One region of the Streptomyces altiplanensis genome, then DNA from elsewhere that is predicted to be linked to it. Evidence: riboswitches for the same ligand, from Rfam matches in the RefSeq annotation. Region 1 holds a riboswitch; each other region holds the start of a gene.
The links. Region 1 has a riboswitch for cyclic di-AMP ahead of ACWD0Y_RS28420 (M23 family metallopeptidase). Riboswitches for the same ligand answer to the same signal wherever they lie in the genome.
Positions count from the first base shown of each region.

Region 2: another riboswitch for cyclic di-AMP. It lies ahead of ACWD0Y_RS18645 (M23 family metallopeptidase); the one in region 1 lies ahead of ACWD0Y_RS28420 (M23 family metallopeptidase).
Region 3: another riboswitch for cyclic di-AMP. It lies ahead of ACWD0Y_RS23735 (C40 family peptidase); the one in region 1 lies ahead of ACWD0Y_RS28420 (M23 family metallopeptidase).
Region 4: another riboswitch for cyclic di-AMP. It lies ahead of ACWD0Y_RS32545 (transglycosylase SLT domain-containing protein); the one in region 1 lies ahead of ACWD0Y_RS28420 (M23 family metallopeptidase).

Region 1 covers NZ_JBSFUB010000086.1:13,498-15,689, reverse strand. Annotated here, with positions in the region: gene ACWD0Y_RS28420 (M23 family metallopeptidase) at 1-938, opposite strand, end outside; cyclic di-AMP (ydaO/yuaA leader) riboswitch at 941-1,115, opposite strand; gene ACWD0Y_RS28415 (alpha-galactosidase) at 1,491-2,192, opposite strand, start outside.
Region 2 covers NZ_JBSFUB010000039.1:14,878-17,069, forward strand. Annotated here, with positions in the region: gene ACWD0Y_RS18645 (M23 family metallopeptidase) at 1-1,040, opposite strand, end outside; cyclic di-AMP (ydaO/yuaA leader) riboswitch at 1,052-1,198, opposite strand; gene ACWD0Y_RS18650 (DUF2332 domain-containing protein) at 1,456-2,192, shown strand, end outside.
Region 3 covers NZ_JBSFUB010000060.1:565-2,756, reverse strand. Annotated here, with positions in the region: gene ACWD0Y_RS23740 (VOC family protein) at 1-308, opposite strand, end outside; gene ACWD0Y_RS23735 (C40 family peptidase) at 353-826, opposite strand; cyclic di-AMP (ydaO/yuaA leader) riboswitch at 830-992, opposite strand; gene ACWD0Y_RS23730 (hypothetical protein) at 1,327-1,623, opposite strand; gene ACWD0Y_RS23725 (ATP-dependent Clp protease proteolytic subunit) at 1,632-2,192, opposite strand, start outside.
Region 4 covers NZ_JBSFUB010000124.1:2,013-4,204, forward strand. Annotated here, with positions in the region: gene ACWD0Y_RS32540 (hypothetical protein) at 1-262, shown strand, start outside; gene ACWD0Y_RS32545 (transglycosylase SLT domain-containing protein) at 392-1,150, opposite strand; cyclic di-AMP (ydaO/yuaA leader) riboswitch at 1,153-1,313, opposite strand.

The sequences.
Region 1 (2,192 bases):
TAGGCCAGCGGGTCGACGTCCGAGCCGTAGCTGGGGCCGGTCCGGATCTCGAAGTGCAGGTGCGGGCCGGTCGAGTTGCCCGTGGAACCGGAGAGGCCTATCTGCGTGCCGCCGCCGACGCTCTGGCCGGAGGAGACGGACAGCGAGGACAGGTGGGCGTACTGCGAGTACCGGCCGTCGTCGTGCTTGATGACGACCTCGTTGCCGTACGAGCCGCTCCAGCCCGCGGAGACGACGGTGCCGGCACCGACGGCCTTGACCGGGGTGCCGCTGGCCGCGGCGAAGTCGACGCCCGTGTGGTAGCCGCTGGACCAGCTGCCGCCGGCGGCGCGGTACGGGGTGGTGACGCTCGCGGAGACCGGGGCGGTGAAGCCGGATCCGGTGCTCTGCGCGGCGGAGGCGGAGTTCACGGAAGTGGACTCCGCGGCCTTGGCCTCGGTCTTGACCTCGGCCTTGGGGGCGGCGGCCTCGGCCTTGGGCGCGGCAGGCGCCTCGGCCGCAGGCTTCGCCTGCTTCGCGGGGGCCTGCTTCACGGGGGCCTGCTTCGCCGGGGCCTGCTTCGCGGGCGCCGACGCCTTGGCGCCGATGGTCAGCTCCATGCCCGGCAGGATCAGCGAGGGGTTGCCGCCGACGACCTCACGGTTGTCCTCGTACAGCTTCTGCCAGCCACCGCGCACGTTCTGCTCTTCGGCGATCTTCGACAGGTAGTCGCCGGAGACCACGGAGTAGATCTTGGTGCTGGTCTTCTTCTGCGGCGTCGCCTTCTCGGACACCGCGGCGGCGGACGCGGCGGCCGGGGCTGCGGCCTTCTCCGCGGCGTTCGCACCGGTGGCGGTGATCAGGGGAAGTGCGAGTACGGCTCCGCCCGCTCCCGCGGCGACAATTCCGCGAGTGATCGAGTTGGACCTCGGGCGGCGGTGCTTACCCTTTGCGGGCATGGAACATTCCTCTCCGGCGCCTACGAGGTGAGCTGTCGGGTTCGGGCTGGAGATGCCCGGCCGCGCTGCTGCGCGACTTCACCCCAAGCCGGTCCGGACGCACGAGACGTCCGGATCACCGGCGTACTTACCTGGGTCCCCCGCTCCTGCCAACGCGTGAGTGAGTGAGTGCGGATTCCGGGAGGTGGCAGGATTCGGCGGTCCACCCGGATTGCGGTGACCGTAAGCCGACGGGGCTCCCCCGTACAAGCCGGTCCATTCACACGGACATTGGCTGACGGGAATTCACCACGGAATTCCCGTCACCCTCCGTGGATTACGGATCTTTACACACCGCCCGTGAACTGGCATTTGCACACGGAGCTTCGCCACGTACTGTCACGAATATGATCCTGCTCACCAGCTGCCTCTGCCATTTCCCGGCCCCACAAAGGAAGTTGTCCCGGAATCGCCCGTTTCGCCCCAAATGCAACTCATCCCCCTGACCGGGGACCGCAAGGGCGGGGAAAGGGAAGCGGGAAGGACACGGGACGAAGAAAGAAGGAGCAGGGCTCAGACCCTCCTCAGCCGGAAGACCGCGGCATCGAGATCACCGCGCAGCGCGGTGCGCAGTCCCCGGTGGAGCAGTACGGAACCCCGGTGCACGGCCGAGGTGTCCAGGCAGGCGTACGCCGCGTCCGGGTCGAGCCCGCGCAGGCGCAGCGGAGGCTGCTGCTCGCCGTAATGCTGGGCCTGGAGCCAGGCGAGGACGACGGTGTCGTCCCCGCGTACGTACTGGACCGCGCTGAGCCCGCCCTCGGGCGCCCGCAGCCGGTACAGCTCGCCGTGCTGCACGACCGGCCGGATCTCCTTGTACAGGTCCACCCACTCGCGCGCCTCGGCGATCTCGTCCTCGCTCCACCCGGCCAGGTCGCCGCCGATGCCGAGCACCCCCGCCATCGCGCTCACGAAGCGGAAGCGCAGCGAACTGACCCGCCCGTTGAGCTGCGTGTTGGGGCTGTCGGTGACCCAGGCGGCCATCGCCCGCGCCGGGTGCAGCTGGCTGAAGCCGTGCTGGATGGCGAGCCGGTCCAGCGGGTCGGTGTTGTCGGAGGTCCACACCTGGTCGGTACGGGAGAGGATCCCGAGGTCGATCCGGCCGCCGCCCCCCGAACAGGACTCGAAGGCGACGTCCGGATGCGCGGCCCGCAGCCGGTCGAGGAGCGCGTACAGCGCGTGCACATGCTCGGTCCACAGCTTCTGCGGATACGGTTC
Region 2 (2,192 bases), on a different contig from region 1:
CCCGTCACATTGCCGGTGGCGCCCACGCGGCCGATGACGTCGCCCGTTCCGACCTCTCCGGAGGTGACGGTCATCGAGGAGAGGTGGCAGTACCAGATCTCCGTGCCGTCCGGGAGCTCCAGGACGATGCGGTAGCCGTACGCGCCCGACCAGCCCGCCGACTTGATGGTGCCGCCGTGCACGGCCTTGAGCGGCGTGCCCTTCGGGGCGGCGAAGTCCAGGCCGGTGTGGTGGCCGGAGGACCACATCGAGCCGGACTGGCCGTAGGTGGAGGTGAGCGTGTACGACGAGAGCGGCATCGAGTAGCTGGCGGCCAGCTTGGCGAGCCGCTCCTGCTCGGCCTTGCGCGCGGCCTCTTCCTCCGCCTTCCGCTTCTCCTCCTCGGCCTTCCGCTTCTCCTCCTCGGCCTTGGCCTCCGCCGCGCTCTGCTGCTCGGCAGCCTCGGCCGCGGCCTGCTCGGCGGCCTTCGCCTCGGCGGCCACCTTGGCCTCGGTGTCGGCGGCGTCCTGCTGCTGCTCGGCCTGCTGGAGGATGCGGGCGCGCAGTGCCTCGCCCGCGTCGGTGGTGCCCTGCTGCGCGTCGGCGGTGGAGACGCCCGCGGTGGTGAGCGGGGCGGCGGCCAGGATCGCCTGGCCCGCCGTGCCTGTACCCGCCTGGCCGCCGGAGCCCGAGCCGGAGTCCGAGTCGTCGGACATCAAGGCGCCTATGCCGGGAAGGGACTTGGCGTCGGGCAGCGAGTCCGCGATCGCGTCGGGAAGGGAGATCGAGACGGCCGGCTTGTCCTGCGCGGTGGCTATGCCCCCCGCACCGACCGCGGCGATGACGCCGACGCCGAGAACGGTGGAACTACGGCCGATTCCACCGCGCTGCTTGGCGACGCGATGACGGCCGCGCACGGGACGGATGGACTCCTCGGTGGGATTCCACTCTTCCCAGGTTCCCTCCGCGCCACCGGGAATGGCGGCGGCGTTCGGTACGTTCGGTACCTCGTACCCGTAAGAGGGCAGGGTGGCTTCGGGGGCAGGCCTGTTGGACGCCACGGAGGCGTGCTCCTTTCCTTCCTTCTCGCCTACCGGGTTAGCTGACGGGTTCGGAGCAGGAAGGTCTCCTACGGGCTCCTCGTAGGTACGAAGGAGTCCGATTCACCCCAAGGAACGTGGTTCCCCGGTTCCCTTGCGGAATTCGGCGCGTGCGCACGGTGTCGCCTCTTGCGACGACTGGGACGACCGCGCTGCGTTATCGAACGTTAATAGACACCAGGTCCGCTTTCCAAGCTGTTCCAGTTGATCGTTAACGATATTGGCCTGAACCAATCACCACACAAGTGGTCACAGTAGGGCGAGTTGACCTGCCCCCGATCGGCACTCTGAAACCTCGTCTTCATGACGGTTCGTCAATTGTTATGCGCAGTGGTGTCTTACGACTACACAGCGTCGTGGGCCTAGTTTCGTCACCATGGTTGTCAACAGCACGCGGTCCGTGGCCGGCCGCTACCGCGAGTTCTCCGCACAGCAGGCGCACGGCGTCTCCCCCGTCTACGCCGAACTCACCGCCCGCATCAGCGAGGACGAGGACCTCTGCGCCCTCATCGCCGCCCTGCCGCCCGGCAACAAGCAGCAGCCCAATCTCCTCCTCGCGGCCGTCCGCTTCCTCGGCGGTCCCTACGAGCGGTGGGCGCCCTTCCGCGCCTGGACCCTGGCCCACTGGGACGCCGTACGCGCCGTCGTGCTGACCCGCTTCACCCAGACCAACGAGCCCGCCCGCTGCGCCACCCTGCTGCCCCTCCTCGCCGCGCTCCCGCAGCCCCTCGCCCTCATCGAGGTCGGCGCCTCCGCCGGCCTGTGCCTCCACCCCGACCGCTACGCCTACCGCTACGACGGCGGCGCCGTCCTGGGCTCCTCCCCCGTCACCTTCGACTGCCGCACGGAGGGCCCCGCGCCCCTGCCCACCGCGCTGCCCGGCATCGCCTGGCGCGCCGGCATCGACCTCAACCCCCTCGACACCACCGACGAGGACGACGTCCGCTGGCTCCAGTCACTGATCTGGCCTGGCCGCGCGGAGCGCCCGCGTCAGCAGCTCGCCGCCATCGAGGCCGTACGTACGGCGCCCCGCCCCCGCATCGTCCGCGGCGACCTCGTCGACGAACTCCCGGCGCTGGCCGCCGAAGCCCCGGCGGACGCCACCCTGGTCGT
Region 3 (2,192 bases), on a different contig from region 1:
CGGCCGTCCTCGGTGCGGCGGTCGTCGACGATCCGCGCACCGAGCGCGCCGAGCCGCTCCACCTCGGCATCCCGCGTACCGTGCGGCGGCTGGATGTCGAGGTGGACGCGGTTCTTGCCGGCCTTGTCCCCGGGAACCCGTATGAACAGCAGTCCGGGCACACCGGGTCGCTCCGGATCGATCAGCACCTCGTCGTCACCCGGCTCGTCCAGCAGCTTGTAACCGGTCAGACGGGACCAGAACTCGGCGAGCGTGTACGGGTCGTGGGCGTCGAAGGTGATGTGACGTACCGGATTCAGGAAGGTCATGGCAGGGAAGGTATCTCCCCGGACCGGCAGCCGGCCGGGAAATATCAGCGCACGCGGCCGTACCAGACGCTCTTGGACCAGATCTTCTCCAGCTTCACCACGGAGCCGGACTTGGGCGAGTGCCAGATCTTGCCGCTCCCGGCGTAGATGCCCACGTGGTAGACGTTCCGCCCGGAGTGGAAGAAGACCAGGTCTCCGCGCTGACGGCTGGAGGCGGAGATGTGCCGGGTCTTGTTGTACTGGGACTGGGCGGTGCGTGGCAGGCTCTTGCCGGCCTTCTTGTACGAATAGAGCGTCAGCCCTGAGCAGTCGAACCGGCTCGGGCCCACCGCCCCGTACTTGTACGGGGCCCCCTTCTTCGACGCGGCGACGTTGAGCGCCTTCGTCGAATGCGATGCGGCCTGCGCCTCGGTGACGGCACCGGGCGCCAGCATCGTGGTGCCGATCGCGGCGAGGGTGAGAGCCGAAGCGGCTCCGGCCCGGGACAGTACGGACGGAACGTGCTTGTGCGCGGTCATGCGCAACCCTTCGTCAGCCGCCTGTGAAGGATGACCTGTCGGGTTCGGACAGGCGAAGATGCCCGGCCGCGGTGTGCGGCTTCACCCCGAGGGACGACCGTCTCCGGCCACCCCGTACTGCTTGGGTCCTCCACTCCTGCCGATGCACTCCTGTCGACCAGTCATCCGGAACGGCGGCAGGACTCAGCGTCCGCCCGGACCGCCCCGCCGCGGTGGCGGGGGCTTGTCGTCCCAGGGATCTTGACTCATGAATGGCCGGATTTCCGAGCCGAAACGGCATTTTGTGAGGCTGATCACCGCTGACCCGTTCGGGTGGACAGGGGTGTTTTCGGCACCGGACGCCGGTGCCTGACGACCGCCGTACCAGCGGCGGAATGCCCAATTCCGCCAAATGTGCAGGTGTGTTGCGCAAGCGGGGTCGTACCGCTGTTCAGGTATTTCCTACGCCTTTTGAGTGAGTTCCTCTCGTACGCCAATGGGGGTAGCCGACCGCGTGTTCCTCAACTCGCGGACACGGCTGGCAGGGTGACCCGGTCCGCCCGCCGCTCCCCGTCGAGCACGCGCAGGGCCCGCGCGAGCGTGGCGGCATGCACGCGCGTCTCGCCCCGCTCGTGCATCAGGGCGAGAGCGTCCCGCAGGCCGGCGGCCTTCCCGGCGAGCGCCTGGGCGGCCCGCAGCGCGCCATAGGTGTCGGTGCCGCGTGCGGGGTTGATCCGTCCCATCAGGTCGAGCACTTCGAGATAGCGGTCGACGAACTCGCACTCGGCGCGCGTCAGTGCGGGCAGCGGCGGCAGCATGCGCGGGTTCACCTCGGAGCGGGGGAGGCGGGCGCGGCCTTGCGGCTGTGCACGACGTGGTCCACCAGGCCGTACGCCATCGCGGCCTCGGCCGTGAGCACCTTGTCGCGCTCGATGTCGTCGTCGACGCGCTCCGTGCTCTGGCCGGTGTGCAGTGCGAGGAGCTGAGTGAGCGTCTGCCGCATGCGCGTCAGCTCCCGCGCCTCGATCTCCAGGTCCGAAGGCCGGCCGTGCACGGGCCGGCCGGTGGACGGCTGGCTGAGCAGCACCCGGGCGCCCGGCAGGGCGAGGCGCCTGCCCGGCGTGCCGGCCGCGAGCAGTACGGCGGCGGAGGCGACGGCCTGGCCCAGGCAGACCGTCTCCACGTCACAGCTCACGAACCGGATGGTGTCGTAGATCGCGGACATCGCGGTGTGCGAGCCGCCGGGGGAGTTGATGTAGAGCGAGATGGTCCGGTCGGGGGCGGCGTGTTCGAGGTACATGAACTGCGCCGTCACGTCGTTGGCCGCGGCGTCGTCGACGGCCGTTCCCAGGAAGACGATCCGCTCCGCGAGCAGTTTCGCGTACGG
Region 4 (2,192 bases), on a different contig from region 1:
CGACGGAGGCGGCCCGAGCCCGCTGTCGTACGTCGTCGCACCCGCGGCCGGTGCGGTGGTGGATCTTTACCTGCTGTACGGCCTCGACGGCAAGGCGCCCACCCCGGGTCCCGTCCGGCCGGGGCTCGGCGTGGCGCACCTCACCTGCCTCACCCGCATGTTCCGCCGTGTTCCGCGTTCCGCCGCCGGAGAGGTCGTCCACCGAGGCGGAAGGCCGCTCTGCGGGGGAGAGGGGCCGCGCAAGGCCGGGAACGCGGCGTAGAAGGCCCGTACGCGGCCGCTGCGGGCTCGACGGGGACTTCCCGGCCCCCGCGGGCCCGGACGGACAACGCCGACGGCCCCGCTCCGCCGCCTGAACGGCTGGGGGAGCGGGGCCGAGGACGCGGGCCTTCTAGTAAGGGCCGTTCACATTGTCGATCGAGCCGTACCGGTCGGCGGCGTAGTTGCACGCGGCGGTGATATTGGCGACCGGGTCGTAACTGTCCGTCGACGTACCGGGCACGTGATAGGCCTGGAACGTCGGCTGGATCACCTGGAGAAGACCCTTGGACGGGGTGCCGGCGACGGCATTGGAGTCCCAGTTGTTGATTGCCCTCGGGTTGCCCGAGGACTCGCGCATGATGTTCCTGTGAATTCCCTCATACGTGCCGGGAATACCGTGCTTGGCCATGACGGCCAGCGATTCCTTGATCCAGCCGTCGAGGTCGTTGGAATAAGACGCTGTTTCCGCGGCGGGGGCGTCGCTTTCGGCGGCCAGTGCGGTCTTCCGCTCGGAACGGTCGGCCCGGTCGGAGGACGCCGGCGTCTTGGCCTCGGCCTCGGTCTTGGCCTCGGTCCCCCTGGTGATCGTCAGCTCGAGGCCGGGACGGATCAGCGAGGGGTTGGCGCCGACGGCCGCCCGGTTGTCCTGGTACAGCTTCTTCCAGCCGCCGGCCACGGAGTGGTCACCGGCGATCTTGGAGAGCGAGTCGCCCGACATCACGGCGTAGATGACGGAGTCGGCCTTCTCGGCGGCGGCCTGCGGTGCCGCGCCGGCGGAGGTCGCGCCGATGAGCGGGAGGACGAGTGCGGCGCCTCCCGTACCCGCGGCGATGAAGCCCCGAGTGAGTGAGCCGTACTTGGAACGACGGTGCTTACCCTTTGCGGGCATGGTGAATTCCTCTCCGTCGCCTGCGAGGTGAGCTGTCGGGTTCGGGCTGGAGATGCCCGGCCGCATGTGAATGCGACTTCACCCCAAGCCGTTCCGGAATTCCGGATCGGCGGCTTACCTGGGTCCCCCGCTCCTGCCGTACGTGAGTAGGTGTGGTTTCCGGACGGCGGCAGGATTCGGCGGTCCACCCGGATTGACGGTGACCGTAAGCGAGAGAGGCCGGGCGGAACAAGCTCTGATATTGCCCCGCAAGATCCATGTCGAGGTTCCGGGCGGAGAAAATGCCGTCGCGCGCCTTGAGCGGGAACTCAACTTTCTTTCTGTGGGCCGGAACTGTGCCCTCCGACGCTTCGATCATGCCGTTGAAGGCCGTGACTCATATCACTTGGGGCGCTCCGTCGATCAGGAATGGGTGCGCAACCGCCCCAACAGGCATACGACATGGCATGTCATGGGGGCATTTAGTCCGATATGGAAATGTGGAGCTTCGAGGCTCCTTCCGGTCGGCTCCAGCCGTTACGGCCCTCCCCCGCACGCGCGAAAAGCACGGGCAGTGGACCGGAGGGCACCGCCACCAGATGTGATGCCGACCGGCGTTCCCCGGCCGGCGGCAGCGGGCCGGGCTTCGACGCCGCGGCACCTCGGCGGGGAGAGGTAGCGGTCCGCGCGCAACACCGGCCCCGAATAGCCCAGTTCGGCTGCCACCGCCTCGAAGCGGACCGGCTTCCAGCCGGTCCATGCCTTGGCGCACTCCTCCCACAGGTGCGGCACCGAGCGCGCGGGAGGTCGAGGCAGGCGTCCAGAGGCTCCGGCAACGGGTCGTCAGGCCCCTTGAGCCCGGCGGGATTCCCTTCGGTGCAGGCGATTCGGCGCAAGCGGGGTGACAGTCCTGCGGCCGTTCCTTGCCGACCTCGTACGCTTGCACGCGCTCGGTCGTGCGGGCACGCCCGCACCGGGCGGCGGCCGACGCCTCGGCTTCTCCAGGCCCGGGTGAGCGGCGACGGACCGCTCCGGGAAGGGGAGTTCACCGTCCGGGTGGCCC